3 regions of the Marinobacter sp. MIT930201 genome follow, and region 2 is predicted to be linked to each of the others. Evidence: predicted binding sites of a transcription regulator. Region 2 holds the regulator's gene; each other region holds the start of a gene.
What was found. Region 2 encodes sigma-54, which starts transcription at its own class of promoters, with help from an activator protein. Its sites were predicted from a motif close to ANTGGCATNNANNTTGCTNT; they were not measured.
Positions count from the first base shown of each region.

Region 1: flgB (flagellar basal body rod protein FlgB) is a predicted target of sigma-54. The motif match lies at 4,107-4,126, and genes of this name have one in related genera.
Region 3: SIC19_RS18560 (PEP-CTERM sorting domain-containing protein) is a predicted target of sigma-54. The motif match lies at 2,589-2,608, and genes of this name have one in related genera.

Region 1 covers NZ_CP138916.1:148,925-154,724, forward strand. Annotated here, with positions in the region: gene SIC19_RS00680 (flagellar basal body rod protein FlgF) at 1-456, opposite strand, end outside; gene SIC19_RS00685 (flagellar hook protein FlgE) at 539-2,437, opposite strand; gene SIC19_RS00690 (flagellar hook assembly protein FlgD) at 2,465-3,142, opposite strand; gene flgC (flagellar basal body rod protein FlgC) at 3,161-3,610, opposite strand; gene flgB (flagellar basal body rod protein FlgB) at 3,645-4,043, opposite strand; gene SIC19_RS00705 (nitroreductase) at 4,248-4,805, opposite strand; gene SIC19_RS00710 (DUF962 domain-containing protein) at 4,964-5,275, shown strand; gene SIC19_RS00715 (adenylate/guanylate cyclase domain-containing protein) at 5,276-5,800, shown strand, end outside.
Region 2 covers NZ_CP138916.1:3,545,444-3,551,243, forward strand. Annotated here, with positions in the region: gene rapZ (RNase adapter RapZ) at 1-524, opposite strand, end outside; gene ptsN (PTS IIA-like nitrogen regulatory protein PtsN) at 553-1,023, opposite strand; gene hpf (ribosome hibernation promoting factor) at 1,118-1,426, opposite strand; gene SIC19_RS16160 (RNA polymerase factor sigma-54) at 1,551-3,077, opposite strand; gene lptB (LPS export ABC transporter ATP-binding protein) at 3,230-3,955, opposite strand; gene lptA (lipopolysaccharide transport periplasmic protein LptA) at 3,933-4,454, opposite strand; gene lptC (LPS export ABC transporter periplasmic protein LptC) at 4,549-5,139, opposite strand; gene SIC19_RS16180 (KdsC family phosphatase) at 5,140-5,697, opposite strand; gene SIC19_RS16185 (KpsF/GutQ family sugar-phosphate isomerase) at 5,697-5,800, opposite strand, start outside.
Region 3 covers NZ_CP138916.1:4,066,416-4,072,215, reverse strand. Annotated here, with positions in the region: gene SIC19_RS18570 (PEP-CTERM sorting domain-containing protein) at 1-726, opposite strand, end outside; gene prpD (2-methylcitrate dehydratase) at 902-2,386, opposite strand; gene SIC19_RS18560 (PEP-CTERM sorting domain-containing protein) at 2,686-3,405, shown strand; gene SIC19_RS18555 (hypothetical protein) at 3,510-5,123, opposite strand; gene prpF (2-methylaconitate cis-trans isomerase PrpF) at 5,226-5,800, opposite strand, start outside.

The DNA of each region.
Region 1 (5,800 bases), 960 kb from region 2:
CGGGCCGCCGACGGGTACCACGGAAATGGTTCCGTCCGCGCCAATCTGCACGTTATCGAATGGCGGCAGCGCTACCGGCCCGCCATTGCCCATCACCATCTCTCCGCTGGAGAGACGCATCAGGCCGTTGACGTCGATCTGCATGCCGCCGGACCGGGTGAACACTTCCTCGCCCTGCTGATTCTGCACGGCCAGCCAACCATCGCCCTCAACGGCGACGTCCAGTTTGCGGCCAGTGTCCATCAACGCACCGGCGGAAAGGTCTGTTCCAGGCCTCTCGGCCATGGCATAGGCACGTGTGGGATGGTGCTCACCAAACACCGGCATGCTGCGGGCCTGGGCGAAATCCGCCTTGAAACCGGTGGTACTGACGTTTGCCAGGTTATTGGCGTGGGCGCGCTGGGAAAGCATGTTCTGCTTGGCGCCGGACATTCCTAGATAGAGGGCTTTGTCCATGGGAAAACTCCTGCCGGAATATTGACTGTTTCCAGTCTTTCCTATGTTCAAGCAGGAGTTGTGCCATGTTCACATTTTAGAACTAGCGGAGGTTGATGATGGTCTGGGTAACCGCATCGGAAGTCTCAATCGTCTTGGCGTTGGCCTGGTAGTTCCGCTGGGCAATGATCAGGTTTACCAGTTCCGCCGACAGGTCCACGTTGGACTCCTCAATGGAGCTGGCCTTGATCGCCCCCAGGGTTCCGGTATCAGGCGCACCAATAATCGGCTGGCCGGACTCGAAGGTTTCAACCCAAGAGGTTTCGCCCACCGGCGACAGACCGTTGGTATTGTTGAACGAAGCCAACGCGACCTGGCCCAGGGACTGGGATTGACCATTGGTGTACCGGGCAAACAGAACACCCTGGTCCGACACATCCAGACCCGACAGCCTACCGGTGGCATAGCCGTTCTGACGCTGGTCGTTTACCCCAAAGTTGCTGCCGTACTGGGTGGTATTGCCAAGGTCCAGCACAAAGGCCGAGGTGGTCGGAGGCTCTGGAATGGGCGTGGTGATATTTTCACCCGGCCCCGGAGGGCCATCTGCGCCGTTCGGAGTGCCGTCGGCATCCTTCGGCGTCCAGTCGCTGATCAGAATCTCGCCATTGGGGTCACCGTTCACCGATTGCAACTCCCCGTCCTGGTCAAAACGAGCCTGGTAGGGGTTCTGATCGGTTCCGGCCACGAATTCACCGTCGATCTGCAGGTATACGGACCATTCACTCACACCCACACCATTACCTGGGGCCGGTTGCTTCACGTAGAACTGGGTCATCTCGTGAGAGTTACCCAGGCTGTCGTAAACGGTGGTCGATGTTGCGTGGTTGTAAGTACGCTGATCCAGTGGATTGAACTGGTTGGTAATCTCAATGTTGCGTGCGTTCCATGAATCCGTGAGGTTCGTGGCGCCGCTGGTTGACGCAATATCGGTAATCTCCCGATCGGCCTGCGGCCTCACCGTGCCAACGGTTGTCTCCGGTGCCGGGTTCGGGCCGTCGCTGGTAAAACCGGCGGTGACGTTGTTGCCACGGTTGTCGATCAGCCTCAGGTTACCGCCTGTGAGCGACGCCGAGATCGTCGGCGCCTGGGCGTTGTTAATTGCAGTGACCAGCGAAGCCGCATCGGTCACACCTGTCGTATCAACGGGCACAGTGACCCCGCCTACCGCAAGGTCAAAGCTGAAGTTGCCAGCCGCAATGGCGGCGTTCAAGTCCGCCTCGGACATCCCCTCATAGGTGGTGGTCGCGGAGGCAGAGAGACCGTCCTGCCCATTGAGCACATCCACAACGTCAGCCGCTGAGAAATCAGTCGATCCCGCCGCGTTGATGGGCACGCTAACCACGCTGCCATCTGCGTAGGTGATTTCGAAGGTTTCAGACGGAAAACCGGTGGAGCCGGCGGGCGCCGTGTAATCACCCATATCGGCAACTCGGCGTTCCAACACGGTTTCCCGGGAATCCAGGTTCAGGTCCGAGCGTAGATTCGTGGTCCGACGAGGCGCCAGATTATCGGTTTCAACCTGCAGGTCACCACGAATACCGGAAAGGTTACCGTCTTCATCGGCAACGAAGCCCTGAACCCGCATGTTCTGGTTATTGGTGACAAACCCGTCTTTGTCGACACCGAACTGGCCGGCACGGGAATACCGCACCTCACCGCCATTATTCAGCACAAAGAAACCGTCACCGTTGATGGCAAGGTCCAGGCCGTTGTCGGTGAAACTGATATTGCCCTGCCCAAAATTCTGCTTCACGTCCTGCACCCGCACACCGTCCCCAATCGGATTGGTGCCGGCACTCAGGAAACCACTAGCGTACAGGTCGCCAAACTGCGCCTGACTGCTCTTGAAACCTACTGTGCTCGCATTGGCAATGTTGTTACCGGTGACATCCAGATCAACCGATGACGCCCTTAAACCGCTAAGACCTGTGTTAAAACCCATACTCCACCTCTTACTGTTTCACCGGTATCAATTAATCTGCTGAACATCTTGCAGCGCGATGGAGCCCATGCCGGCCAGGTTCAGAGTAATGCTGCCACCCTGCCCCAGCGACACACTGTCGACATTGGCGCTGACCATGGTGCCGAGTTGCTCAAGCCCGCCGGGGTACGAGGCTTCTGCGACCACCTTGTAGCGTCCGGGTGGCAAACTGTTGCCGTTGCCATCCTTGCCGTCCCAGCTGAACGCTGTCTGGCCAGGCTGCTGCTCACCCATATCAATCTGCCGGACCTGCTCACCGGACTCATTCTCAATGGTGATTCTCAGCCCGGATGTGGTTGCCGGAACGGAAACGTTGCCGGATATTTCACCGTCCGCGCCAAGCACGCCAATGGATGAAGGTGCCAAGACCGTACGCCCGACCATTGCAGAGGCCTGCAGTGCCTGGGTGGAGCGGAACTGGCTGGCCATATCGTCGACACTGCCGGACAGGCTCTGCATTTCCTCCAGGGAGCTGAACTGCGCCAGCTGAGAGATGAATTCGCCGTTGTCCTGAGGTTCGAGAGGGTTCTGGTTTTTGAGCTGAGCGATCATCAATTCCATGAACTCGTTCTTGCCCAGCTCACTTCCGCTCTTGGCCTGATCCTGCTGCACTCGATACTGGCTCAGCACATCCGAAGCGTCTGTCGTGTTATTCACTACGCTCATGATTCAATCCTCGCTCGGTTACTGCTGACCCAGGGTCAGGATACGCTGCATCATGGATTTGGCGCTGTTCATAATGTCCACATTCATCTGGAAGCTGCGCGACGACGACATCATGTCCGCCATTTCTTCAACCACGTTGACGTTGGGGTAGAACACGTACCCATCCTCGTTCGCGGCGGGATGATCAGGCTCGTAGCGCATCTGCAACTCGGCGTCACTCTCGACGATGCCTTCAACCCGAACGCCTGCCCCCGGGCCGTTGTCGCTGCCAAACGCCATGCTCTGCTGAGACGGATTCAGCATGGACTGCTGTATCGCCGCGAAAACAGGCTTGCGGGCGCGATAGGTCTGATCCGTACTGGAACTGGCCGTCTCGGCATTGGCGATGTTGGACGCAGTGGTGTTCAGCCGCAGCGACTGGGCTGTCATACCGGAACCGGCGATGTCGAAAATGTTACCCAGAGACATGATGGTGCTCCTCAATTAATGGCTGCGCCCAGTTTTACTGGCCAGAGAGTGCCTTTTTGATGCCTGAAACCTTTCCGTCCAGGAACTGGAAACTGGCCTGGTAATCCATGGCATTACGCATGAAACGGGTTTGCTCCTGCTGGGCATCCACCGTGTTGCCGTCCACGGACGGCTGGTGCGGTACCCGATAGAGCAATTCGCTGTCCGCGCCCATGGGCGAGGTGTCCATATGGGACTCGTGGGTACGGGTCATGCCGAAACCACTCATGCTGTCCTGGGCCTTCTGCATCATCGCCTGAAAGTCCACATCCCGCGCCTTGTAGCCCGGGGTATCTGCGTTGGCGAGGTTGTTGGCCAACACCTCCGCACGCTTTACCCTGCCTTCCAGGGCGTGCTGATGAATGCCTAATGCTTTGTCCAGGGAAATTGCCATAGTGCCTCCGATTCCTGCACACGGCGTTGGTCGTTTTGCCGTTTGTGCGTTCTTGCAGAGGTAAAAGCAATCGCGATGCCAGTTTTCAGGAGGTGTTGCGGTGTGCGGGCTGAGGCAGGTATCGGCTTATCCGAATCGTAAATTGAGGGCGGAAAGCGGCAAGGGATTTCCCCCGCGCCGGGGGCGGGGGCAACGGGGCGGCAACTAGTGGGGCCAGCGCCTGACAAACTCTTTGGGTTCAGGCCTGGGTATGCTGGGCTTGTGCGCACTGACACTGCCGGTATACAGGAACCCGGTTATGATCTCATTGTCCTGCAGCCCCAAGCCTCGCTTGATAGCTGGATCGTGCGCCATGGCACCGGTACGCCACATGCCTCCAAACCCGGCGGACTCCAGAGCCAACAACAAATACCCCATCCCCACCGCGGCCGACATGGACTGCTCGATCTCCGGCACTTTGGGATGGGACTGGTAAGACGCAACGCCAACGATCACCATAGGCGCCCGCAGTGCCTTCTTGCAGCGTTTTTCCCGCTCCTTTTCCGAGGCGCCGTCGCCACAGGTGGCGGCAAACAATTCACCCAGGGCGTTCAATGCCTCGTCTCCCTCAATAATCAGGTACCGCCAGGGCCTCAGCAACGCATGGTCCGGCGCCCTCGCGGCGCAGGCAAAGGCATTTTCAAGCGTTGCCGGGTCCGGTGCTGGCGCCTCCAGGCGTGGCTCTGAAGATCGTTTTAACAGGGCTTCCATTACTGCTGTCATATCGCCTCGCTGTGGTTGATTTCAATACGTCAGTTCGGGCCAAACGACCGTATGAATTGTGGGACAGATGGTTTACTGTTAGTCTTTAGTCTAAGTACTTTCCACTATCAGACAGTACTATCTACCTTAAAAACGATAAGCGAGCCGGTAGACGCCCTATGAGCCAACAGCAAACATTCCGCAATTTCGCGGACTTCTATCCGTACTACCTTGAAGAACATAGCGATGTAAACTGCCGCAGGCTTCACTTCGTCGGCAGCCTACTGGTTATCCTCGTTACACTCTACGCCATTGTAACGGCCAAGTTCCTCTATCTGTTGCTCCTGCCCGTCATCGGCTACGGGTTTGCCTGGGTTGGCCACTATGGCTTCGAGAAAAACCGACCTGCCACCTTCAAACACCCACTGTACAGCCTGATGGGCGATTGGGTGATGTTCAGAGATATGCTCGTCGGGCGGATCCGTTTCTGAATGATGAGCGCACCGATTGACCTGCGTAACGCCAGTACCAGTGCCAGCAAGGCCGCCGTGCTTGACGCGCAGAACCATCCGATTGCCATCCCGCCCATGCCGGATTACAACGGCAGGATACTGGCGTATACGGCGACTGCCGGCATTATTGTGTCAGGCGTACTGCAAGACGTCTTCGGCCTGTGGATGCTGTGGCTGCTTTCAGGCGCCCTGACCTGGCCACACATTGCCCATCAACTTACCCGGCGAACGTTTCTCCGTAACTCATCCCGTATTCGCCAGAAAATGCTGTTAACGGATTGCGCCATCGGGGGTGGATTCGTCGGCTGCATTGGATTGATTGCGATACCCTCGGTCGCCGTGGCACTGATGCTGATGTTTAGTTGCCTGATTGTGGGCGGCATCCGCCAGTGGCTGCTAGGCACCATGATCATGGCCGCCTGCGGCGCCATCGGCGTTGCCATCGTGGGCCCCGCCGAGTCACTGCAGTCGCCGATGATCACCAGCATTATCGCGATCAGTGCC
Region 2 (5,800 bases):
AACCCGAACGACTGGAACAGCAGCGCCAGTTCCTGGTGACGCCTGCCCGCAACCCGCTGCTTCACCATATCCCGGAGCTCATACATGGACAGCCCCGTGGTGTCGATGTAGAGGTCTGCCAGCTTGGAGAGCGGCTCCAGAAGCTTCTTTTCGTTACCGATGGCCTCCCTCAGGGAGGTCTTGTCATCACTCAGTGGATGCTTTCGGCGCGTGGCATGGAAGCGCTGCAGAAGAGACTGTTCATCGGCGTCGAGATAGATGATCTCGATGGTTACGCCAGTATCCTGAAGGCTGCGGTAGATATCCTCGAAGTTGCTCAATTCTCCGGAAAGGTTACGGGCATCGATGCTGACCGCCATCTTTCCCAGCCGGCTGGGAGAGTTCTGGTTGGTGGCTTCCTGCGTGAGGGGGAACAGGAGGCCAATGGGCAGGTTGTCAATGCAGTAAAAGCCCAGGTCTTCCAGAACATGTAACGCGGTACTTTTCCCGGAACCTGATCGGCCGCTGACGATGATCAGTTTCATAGCCCGTTCACCTTGGATGTGGAGTGGTTCAGCCTGTCTCGGCTGTCATCCGGCGATAGAGAGAGCCTGCATCAGTGCACTGACGCAGCTGGTCGCAGAATGCACGCTCGTTGAACTTTTCGGCAAGCTGGCTCAAAAGCTCAAGATGCTCGCTGGTGGCTTCCTTGGGGACAATCAAGGTGAAGACGAGGTCCACCGGCTGATTGTCGATAGCATCGAACGCAACGCCTTCTTCCAGGGTCAGCAATACGCCGACCACGTGATCCAGCCCTTCCAGCCTGCAATGGGGGATCGCGATGCCCTGTCCGATGCCTGTGCTCCCCAGTCGCTCCCGCGCGACCAGGTTGGTGAATATCTGGGTGTCGCTGAGCAAAGAGTCGTGCTGCTGGATCTGCTCGGCAATGGTTTCCATAACCCGCTTTTTGCTGGAGGCAGGCACCCGGCAAAGGGTTAGCTCCGGCGCGAGAATGTTCTCGATAGTCAGGGATGTGTCGGTCATGAATCGACTGCATTTCCGTAAAAAAAGGCTGCGGCACCTATTGCATGGTTAGCCAGTGCCGCAGCTCGATTAACTGTCATGCCGGGGCGTCGTCCTAGCGGGCGCCATTCCCGTGCATCCGGTCTACGTTCTTTTCCTTGTGCTTCAGAATCTGCCTGTCCAGCTTGTCTACCAGTCCATCAATGGCAGCGTACATATCGCTGTTTTCGGCCTTTGCGTGAATCTCACCACCTATCACGTGAAGCGTAGCTTCCGCCATCTGGCGCACTTTTTCCACCTCAAGGGTAACCTGGCAATTGCTGATATGGTCGAAGTGCCGCTCAAGCTTTTCAAATTTGCCTGATACGTAATCTTTCAGTGCGGGAGTCAGTTCTACGTGATGGCCTGAAATATTGAGTTGCATAGGCTTCTCCTGTTTTCAGCTTGCCGGCACCCGTTAGGATACCGGCTGTGTGCCACAGCGTTATGCTGCAGGCGGTATACTTTCAGGAAAGGGCTCTCCCCGTGAGGCCGGGAACAGACGCTTCCTACACCAATCGCTTTCGCTCGTTGGACGGAGGAATGTGCATTGCCTCGCGATACTTGGCCACGGTTCGTCTAGCCACCTTTATACCCTGGTCTCCTAGCATGGCTGCAATTTTGCTATCGCTCAATGGCTTTTTCGGAGTTTCCGTTGCAATCAGCTTCTTGATCATCGCGCGGATTGCCGTGGATGAGCACTCTCCACCTTCGTCGGTACTGACATGGCTCGAGAAAAAATACTTAAGTTCAAATATGCCCCGCGGTGTGTGCATGTATTTCTGGGTGGTGACCCTTGAAATGGTCGACTCGTGCATTTCCACCGCCTGGGCAATATCCGAGAGAATCAATGGTTTCATGGCTTCCTCGCCATGGTCCAGAAACCCCTGCTGGTGCTCGACAATGCGCGTGGCCACCTTGAGCAGGGTTTCGTTGCGGCTCTGCAGGCTCTTGATGAACCACTTTGCCTCCTGCAACTGGTCCCGCAGGTAGGTGTTGTCGGCGCTGCTGTCCGCACGCTTTATAAGAGAAGCATAGCTTGCATTCACACGAATGCGTGGTGCAATTTCAGGATTCAGTTCCACGCGCCAGCGCTCATTGTGCTTGCGCACGATCACATCCGGGATGACATAGTCCGGCTCGGCCTGGTCCAGGGTGTCGCCGGGGCGGGGGTTCAAACCGGTAATAAGTGCCAGGACATCCCGTAGCTGTTCTTCTTTCAGGCGGCTGCGGCGCAACAGCTGGGCGTAATCGCGGTTACCCAGCAGGTTTATGTAGTGGGTAATCACCAGTCGCGCCTGAGCCAGCCAGGGTGTTTCCGGGGGCAGTTGGTTCAGCTGGATCAGCAGGCATTCCTGCAGATCACGGGCGAACACGCCGGGTGGATCGAAGTGCTGCAGGCGATGAAGAACGGCTTCCACTTCGTCCAGTTCCAGCGGGTCTTCGTCGGATTCGTCCACCATGCCTGAATGAATTTCTTCAAGCGGAGAGGTCAGGTAGCCGTGGTTATCAACCGCATCCATCAGGGCATGGGCGATGGCCTGATCCCGCTCGCTCATGGGCGTCAGGTTCAGTTGCCATTCCAGGTGGTCCTGGAGCGTTTCGGTGGGGGAGTTACGGGTTTCGAAGTCGTGGTCGTTTTCGTCGTCGTTACGGGCTGCTGACGCGGGGGCTGACTGGTAAATGTCATCCCAGGCGGTGTCGACGGGAAGATCATCGGGAATGGTGTCGGGACTGTCCGTTTCTGATGACCAGTCAGGTCCATTTTCGGATTCGTCCCACTCGGTAGCAGTGTCTGAAGCGGTGTTGGATTCCTCGGTTGACGCTGTTTCAGACGACTCGTTGTCACTGTCCGTTGATTCCGGATTCTGGTTGTCGTCGTCTTCCGAGGTTTCCAGCATTGGGTTGGATTCCAGTGCCTGCTGGATTTCCTGCTGGAGGTCCAGGGTGGAGAGCTGCAGAAGCCTGATAGCCTGTTGCAGCTGGGGCGTCATGGTCAGGCTTTGACCCAGCTTTAACTGTAGTGAGGCTTTCATAACCATGGTTCAGGATCCGTCACTCGGTCTCTCTCTTCCGTCACTCAGGCTCTCTCTTTACGTCATCAGGGCGCTTTCTGGAGCCGGGGTTGCACAAAAACTCTTTGTATGCTGGCTACTTGCCGCACCAAGCAAGTTCTTTGCCGAGTCTACTACAGGCGAAACTCGTTGCCTAGATACACTTCCTTGACCTGCTGGTTGGCCAGTATATCGTCCGAATTACCAGAGGCAATGATGTGGCCGCCGCTGACAATGTACGCATTCTCGCAGATGTCGAGGGTTTCCCGCACGTTGTGGTCGGTGATCAGTACGCCGATACCCTTGTCCCGCAAGTGTCGGATAATCTGCTTGATGTCGCTCACGGAGATCGGGTCGACACCGGCGAAGGGCTCGTCCAGCAGGATGAACGCCGGTTCCATCGCCAGCGCCCGGGCAATTTCCACCCGCCGTCGCTCACCGCCTGACAGGGCCATGCCGACACTATCGCGGATGTGGGTAATGTGAAACTCTTCAAGCAGTTCCTCTAACTTGGCCTCCCGGTCAGCGCGTTTGAGTTCGCGGCGGGTTTCCAGGATCGCCAGTATGTTGTCGCGCACGGTGAGCTTGCGAAACACGGATGCTTCCTGGGGCAGGTACCCGATTCCCTTGCGGGCACGGCCGTGCATGGGCAGGGGCGTGATGTCCTGATTGTCGATGGTGATGCGACCGTTGTCGGCGGAAACCAGGCCAACAATCATGTAGAAACACGTCGTTTTGCCCGCGCCGTTGGGGCCGAGCAAGCCGACGATCTCGCCACTGCGAATTTCCAGGGAAACGTCGATGACGACCTTCTTCTGTTTGTAGCTTTTTGCGAGGTTACTGGCCCTGAGAACTGCCATCGGTATCCTGTCCGTTAGGGTTGTTATCTGGATTGTTGCCGGAGTTGCCGCGTGGCTGGATGACCATTTCGACGCGACCGCTGCCATCGCCCTGGTCAGCAGAGCCCTCTGCGGTCACCACGCGTTCGGCGCTGTCGTAATGAATGACGTCGCCCCGGAACAGGTTGCCGCCCTGTTCGATCACAGCTTCGCGCCGAAAGGTAACCCGGTTGTCGGAGGCGGACCAGGTGATTGTAAGTGCGCGGGCGTCGGTTTCGCCCTGGCCTTCCATGGCAGGCTGGCGGTAGCGTGCCGGGGTACCGGTGGCTTCAATGCGGCTGACGCCATTCTCATCCCGGTGGAGTACAACCTTGTCCGCCATAAGGTTGGCATCGCCCTGGCTCATTTCAACCGAGCCGGTATAGGTTGCAATGCCCTGGCCTTCGTCGAGCCGAGCATTGTCGGCATTGACCCTGATGGGTTGGTCAGACTCAAGATCAAAGGCCGCGGCGAACGGCATGCCCACGGTCAATGTCAGCGCCAGGACAATCGCTGAGACTGCCGTGCGCGATGCCACCGGTTGGTGCCTATTGCGGTGAGGGTTGGGCATGAATTTACTTGCCGGTCTCATAGCGTCCTTCCACGTCAGAGTCGAGTTCGAGGATTCGGTCATCAATCCAGGCCTTCATGCCGGTGGCGCGGGTCAGGCTGAACGAGTCGGTCAGTTCCACCGGGGCGTCTGTGTAAACAGTACGCTCTGTGTTATCCAGTGTCAGCGTTGACGTGGTCAATGTCAGGGGGCGCCCGCCTTGGGGTTGCTGGGACACCCGAACATCCCCCGTCAAGTAAACCAGGTCGTCAGCTTCCATGAATTGGCCTTTGTTGGCCTGGACTTGCCAGGGTGCGTTGCCGGGTTCGCCGTAGAGCGTCGCATTCGGCGATTCCATAATGGTTTCGTTGCGGGCCTCGAATTGCTCGATACGTGGGCTTTCGAAGTGTGCGGTAAGCCGCCCGGTCTCGTCGAAAGACAGATAGCGACCATTGACCACGAAACCGTCTGGTTCCGATTCGCCTCTCAGCGCGGCGGCATCCACCGGCTCTGATGACTCGTCACTTTGCCAGAGCAGGAAAAACAGTGCCACTATCGTGACAGCCAGCCCCAGAGTTCGTACCCAGGGCCGGGTAAAGAGGGCTTCAGCGGCCATTCAGTCCTGCTCCAGGTAGGGTTGCAGGCTTGCGTTGAGCTGCCCGCAGGCGCAGAGCAGCAGTTCGCAGGCTTCACGGACGGCGCCGCTACCCCCCGCGGCCGACGTGCAAAAATCCGCGTGCTGGCGCACCAGCCAGTAGCCGTTGGGTACTGTTATGCCCAGCCCGGCGTAACGGATTGCGGGCAGGTCCGGCAGGTCATCGCCCATGTAGGCAATCTGGTGTGGCGCGATCTCCAGCCGTGCAGCCAGTTCCCGCAGGGCGATTTTCTTGTCCTCTCGGCCTTGCATCAGGTGCGGGATGCCGAGGTCATTCATGCGTTTCTCTGTCAGCGGCGAGCGCCGTCCGGTAATGACGGCAACGTTGATGCCAGCAGCCATAACCTGTTTGATGCCCAGGCCGTCGAGAATGTTGAACCCTTTCATCTCATCGCCTGAAGCGCTGAACAGCAGAGTGCCGTCGGTCATGATGCCGTCCACATCCAGGGCCAGCAGGCGAATGGCAGCGGCTTTTTCAATCAGCTCCGCTGGCCATTGAGGGCGCAGAGTGTCGGCCATCAGATGACTCCCGCCCGCAATAAGTCGTGCATGTTGATAGCGCCGGTCAGTTTGCCGTCGCGATTGATGACGGGCAGGGCGTTGATCTTCAGCTCTTCCATCA
Region 3 (5,800 bases), 520 kb from region 2:
GCGGTTGCGCTTTGACTTCCGCGAAAGCGAAAGTCCAATCCCTAGCAGTCCCAGCGCGAACAAAGCCAGCGTACCCGGCTCTGTGACATTGGCGACTGTTATGTTGTCGATGCCGTACCCATCATCGGGATTGTTGGAAAAAATACTGACATCTCCCAAACCCGCTGCGTCATAGAGGCTGACATAGAAAACTCTGCCGTTGCCCAGAGCGGACCCAAATATGTCGTTGAAGCTGAAATCGAACCCGCCAATCGAGAGGCGTCCGCCAGCATCGTTGGGGTCTGTCATATAGAAACCCATGGCGTTAAAACCAGTCGCTGGAGAAATAACCATCTGGCGTGCATCCATACTGTCCAACCAGTTATCCCCGGATACGGAATAGCGCCCGCTAAAGGGACTGGCGCCGGCGTTCAATACGGCAAGACCGCCATTGCAGTTATAGGGACCGCTATCGCACAACCCGCCTGAACCTGGCACCGCACTGGTAAAGGACCCAACACCCACTGAGGACGTGATGGTGCCAGCCTGGCTTCCAACGGTGTAAAAAGAATTATCATCGAACGTTTCGGTGAGATAACCGGAATGCGCAGCGTCCAGGAAGTCCTGTTCCGCGGAGGCGGCCGCTGTAGCGCCCTGGCTACTAATACTGAGAATGGGCGCAGCGCTGGCCCAGTTGCAGGCGCCAAAGAGAACCCCAATGGCGCCGACTGTTTGTAGTGTGTTCATATCAGTACTCCATATAAGCTGACAGAATCGTCTTCGATAGGGAGTAACTGCTGCATAAGACGTGCCACGGCTTCAACTGGTTCATTTTCAGTCAGTTAGAAGCCCGCACATTTTCTCAATGTAAAGTTTTTCGACAACCCCTCGCTACGCCCGGAGAGCAGGCGCTCCAATCAGTTCAGATAACAAACAGATCAACAAATTCGTGTGCGGGGGTCGACTCCAATAGCGCTTGATCTTTACACAGGTTAAAGATCTTCTCGCAGCGCTGACCAGGAAACCGGGTCGCCAGGTTATGGCGGAACTTATCCTCAAGCAGGGGAATCCCCTCCTTTCGGCGACGGCGATGGCCAATGGGATACTCAACTGCCACCTTATCCGTGCTGGTGCCGTCGGCGAAGAACACCTGAATCGCATTGGCAATTGAGCGCTTATCTGCTTCCAGATACTCACGTGTGTATCGCTCATCCTCAACCACGTCCATCTTGTCTCGGAGTTGGTCGATCATCGGATTGGCCTCATGGAAGCTGTCTTCATAATGCTCCGCTGTCAGCCCCCCAAAAATCAGCGGTACAGCAGCCATGTATTGAAGGCAGTGATCCCGGTCGGCCGCGTTTGCCAATGTGCCCTGTTTCGAGATGATACGGATGGCAGATTCGTGGGTGGTGATAACGATTCGTTCGATGTCATCCAGGCGGTCTTTTACCTCGGGATGAAGTATGACCGCTGCTTCCGCCGCTGTTTGAGCATGGAACTCGGCCGGGAAGGAAATCTTGAACAGAATGTTTTCCATCACGTAGGCGCCAAAAGCCTGGGGTAAAGTAAACTGACGCTTGTCCTCAGGTTTCAGCTTCTGATCTTTATTGGTTTTGCTGAACAGAATGTCGTAGAAGCCCCATTGGGGTGCCGTGAGCACCCCCGGGATGCCCATCTCTCCCCGCATTGCAATATCGGCCAGCCGCACGGCACGGGACGTTGCATCTCCCGCCGCCCAGGATTTTCGGGAGCCAGCGTTCGGCGCATGACGGTAGGTTCGCAGCGCCTGGCCGTCCACCCAGGCATGGGACAAGGCCGACAGCATTTGATCGCGACTGGCACCCATCAGTTTTGCGACAACAGCGGTTGAGGCCACCTTGACGAGCACAACGTGATCCAGCCCCACCCGGTTAAACGAGTTTTCGAGTGCAAGCACCCCCTGGATTTCATGGGCCATGATCATAGCCTCCAGGACATCCCGCATGGTCAGGGGCGCCTTGCCCTCCGCCACCCGCTTCTGGGACAGATGATCCGCCACGGCCAGTATGCCCCCCAGGTTATCCGAGGGGTGGCCCCACTCCGCCGCCAGCCAAGTATCGTTGTAGTCCAGCCAGCGCACGATACAGCCAATATCCCAGGCCGCCTTTACCGGATCGAGTCTGTAAGGCGTGCCCGGAACACGGGCGCCATGGGGTACAACGGTGCCGTCAACCAGCGGCCCAAGGTGCTTGGTGCATTCAGGGAAACGCAGGGCCAGAAGGCCACAACCGAGGGTATCTATCAGGCAGTTTCTCGCGGTATTCCAAGCCTCTTTGCTTTTTATCCGATAGCCGAGAGCGTAGTCGGCGATTGCCTGCAGGACGTCGTCATAGTCGGGGCGAATGTTCTGATCAGCGTTGGAGCTCATGGCGAATCCCTTATTGGTTTTGGATCTCAGTGAGAGACTAAGAACGAAAAACAGTCATGCCAAACAGGTTAGTACATCGGCCCGGCCGGGATACAGCCATCCAGATCTTAAGCGTTGACTTTTTATACACTTTTCAATGCCTCACCGGTGACCAGAGCATTCAGAAAATGGCAACCGGCTGTTTTAACCGAAAAATATCCAAGCTGGCTTTTTTCTTGCTAAAAACGCAGTCCGGAGACCACTCCGCAGGAAACGCGGGGTGAATATGGATATCTGTAAAAACGCAAGGAGAATGAAGTATGAAAGGATTTGACCACAAAATAGTGATTGGCCTGGGATTGGCCGCTGCAATGGCTGGGAACGCTTACGCAGCCCCCATCGTAAACGTCGTCAACTCTGACGGCGACCTCTACAACACCGAAATGCTGACCGGGTATTCAACCGACGGCTCGCTGATGGACGGCATGGAAGTCACTACTTGCTTTGCCAGCGCGACCTGTGAAACCGTGGCATTTGACGGTACGGTCGGCAGCTCTTCATACGGCGAAGCCATCGGTAGTGGCTGGAGCTTGTCTATCAATGGAGACACCTACAGCTCCCCGTTTACCTTCAATTCCGTTCAAGACGTCACCAGCATCGTATTGAACGGGCGCCCGGGAAACACGATCTTTGACATTGTTGGTAGCGACTCCCGCTCACCAGATTCAGCCCTGGGCAAGCCTTTTCGACTGTCCAATTCCGGCGATCTGACGGATAGCACAACCGTGAACGTTGAATACTCCGACAAGCTTTCCCTCGATGGTGTATTTTACGACGACCTGTTTACAACCATGGCTATCGATTTCGATGGCAGCCTGTTCTCAGGCATGTTCAGCTTCCTGAGCGATACTGACAACAACGATTTCGACGCCGGTAGCCCGATTACTCCGACCAACCCGGTTCCGGAGCCCAGCACCCTGGCCCTGCTGGGGCTTGGCGCCCTGGGTTTTGGACTGCGTCGCCGTAGTCGCAAGGCATAAGTAGAGCGCTTCGGCTCCGCAAGCTCGACAGGTGTTTTGCGGAGCCGGAACGTGGGCCTCCAGGCTCAAGCTGGTGGGGCTTTTAGCTTTCCAACCATTACCCTTCAGTTTATTGCCCGTAGATCCGAGGTGACGAAACTCAACGTCCCTCTCTCTAGCTCCAGCTCTTCTATCGCGAACCCATCCTCACAGAAAGACACGACGCTGAGGTGACTGTTAATCGCATAAAGAGAGTCCATAGAGTAACAATTGTAAGGCAGCGTCATTACCTTGCTTGTTATGTTCCCGGTGGTTTCATTGACGGCCCATATGTCGGGGTTGAGCAATCCCGCGGGGCTGAGCACATCCCTCTCGATGGAAGAGCTCATCGCCAGCACTTTTGCTCGGTCTCCGCCACGAGTCAGGTTCATCGACGTTGCATAGTAGGTTTCCGCGTTAGGCACAACCGGGCCACCGGGCCGGCCTACAATCAGGGTTCTGTTACGACCTGAGAAATCCAGGAAATTGACGAAAAGCAGTGATTCCGTTCGAGAAGCAACAAACGTAGATTCCACCGCCAGAACCAAATCGACCTCACCCGAACTCAGATCGACGGTATAGACTTCACCGAGAGGGTCTGAGCGATCAGCACCCTGAAAAGTCGTCCATAAAGCGATGGCTTTGTCGCCCATAACGACAACATCGTCGAGCGCCCAACCATCCGCAAACTTATCTGAGAAATCAGCAAACAAAGAGGCAGATCGATTGATTTCATCGACCTTGTGCAACACGCCACGGTCCGCGATGATTGTGTATTTGTCGTCCTCGATCAAAGAGAGTGACGCCAACCGGGCAGACTCAGAAAGTCCCGACAGCACAGGTTGTGCGCCTGCAAGACCGGAGTCCAACAGCATCGCAACTGAGGTCATCAAAAACTCGCCGTCACTGAGCACACCCACAAACGTCTCATCCCGTGTGGGGCCGGGTTCTGCCATGGGGTAGACTCTCGGCACCCAGGTGCTTCCCGCCACCCGCTTCAGCTCAGCGCCTGACTCTCCATACAGGATGATCGTCCTTTCGGCATAGTTATTGGCGACCACAAAATCGATATCGCCGTCGCCGTTGAAGAATACATCCGTGTAGGATGACACCCCATCCGCTTCCCAGACCTCGAACGTATTGGCTCCCAATGTCCACCAGTAATGCGTGTCGTCGGAATCAACCGAGAGGTCGCATGTCAGATTACCGCCGGACATCGCCAGATTGACAAGTCCTGTCGACAGGTCACTGTTCACGAAACCCTTAACGGAACAAGGTTCCTGCCCGCCACCAATATTCGACAGTTTGACACTTGTTCCATCAACGCGGCTGTGAATCGACACGCTGGTTGAGCTTGCGGTTACGGCGGCTGGAGCGAACAGATTGTCGGTAAAGACACCCCCGGCAAATACCTGCCCACCCACCTTATCCCCTGCCTGCACATAAGCCAGCGAGTGAGATTCAAGATTACGACGATAAACCCGTGGGTTCTCGTTCGTGCCTCGTAAGGAATAGTCGTGCTCAATATAGCCATCCAGTTCAGGCAGGGATTTCGCCCTCACTCCGGGGCCAGCATTGTCTTGCCCAGCTTGCGAAGAATTCGATGATGAGGAGGACCCACCGTCACCACATCCAACCAATGCCAAGGCGATTGAACAAACAATAAGAGGAAGGCCAGACGGACCGAATGGTTGCGACATTTTTCACATTCCGTTGAAATTTAAGCGTTTATCTCTTTTATTCAAAGAGCTTACAAGCGCTGAATTCTGGAATCGTGAAACCTGTCGCAACCAGCGTCACAATTAGACCAAGGGCACCCTCACCCAACCTTCCATAAGCACTCGCGCGCTGCGGCTCATGATGGCTTTGGTGGCTGTCCACTGGCCGTTGACCAGGCTGGCTTCCGCACCAACCTGCAAGGTGCCTGATGGGTGGCCGAAGGTCACGGAGGTTCTGTCACCGCCACCAGCGGCAAGGTTAACCAGAGTTCCCGGTACCGCAGCTGCGGTAGCAATAGCAACGGCGGCTGTTCCCATCATCGCGTGGTGGAGCTTACCCATGGAAAGGGCCCGCACCAGCACGTCCACATCCCCTGCCCCAACGGCTTTGCCACTGGAAGACACATAGTCAGACGGCTTTGCCACAAACGCCACCTTGGGCGTGTGCTGGCGGCTGGCGGCCTCTTCTACGGACTGAATCAGTCCCATTTTGACAGCACCGTGGGCGCGGATGGTTTCAAACATCGCCAGGGCCTCGGGATTGCTGTTGATATCGTCCTGCAGTTCCGTGCCCTTGTAGCCAATGTCTTCTGCATTCAGGAAGATGGTGGGAATGCCGGCATTGATAATGGTGGCCTTGAGGGTGCCAACACCGGGTA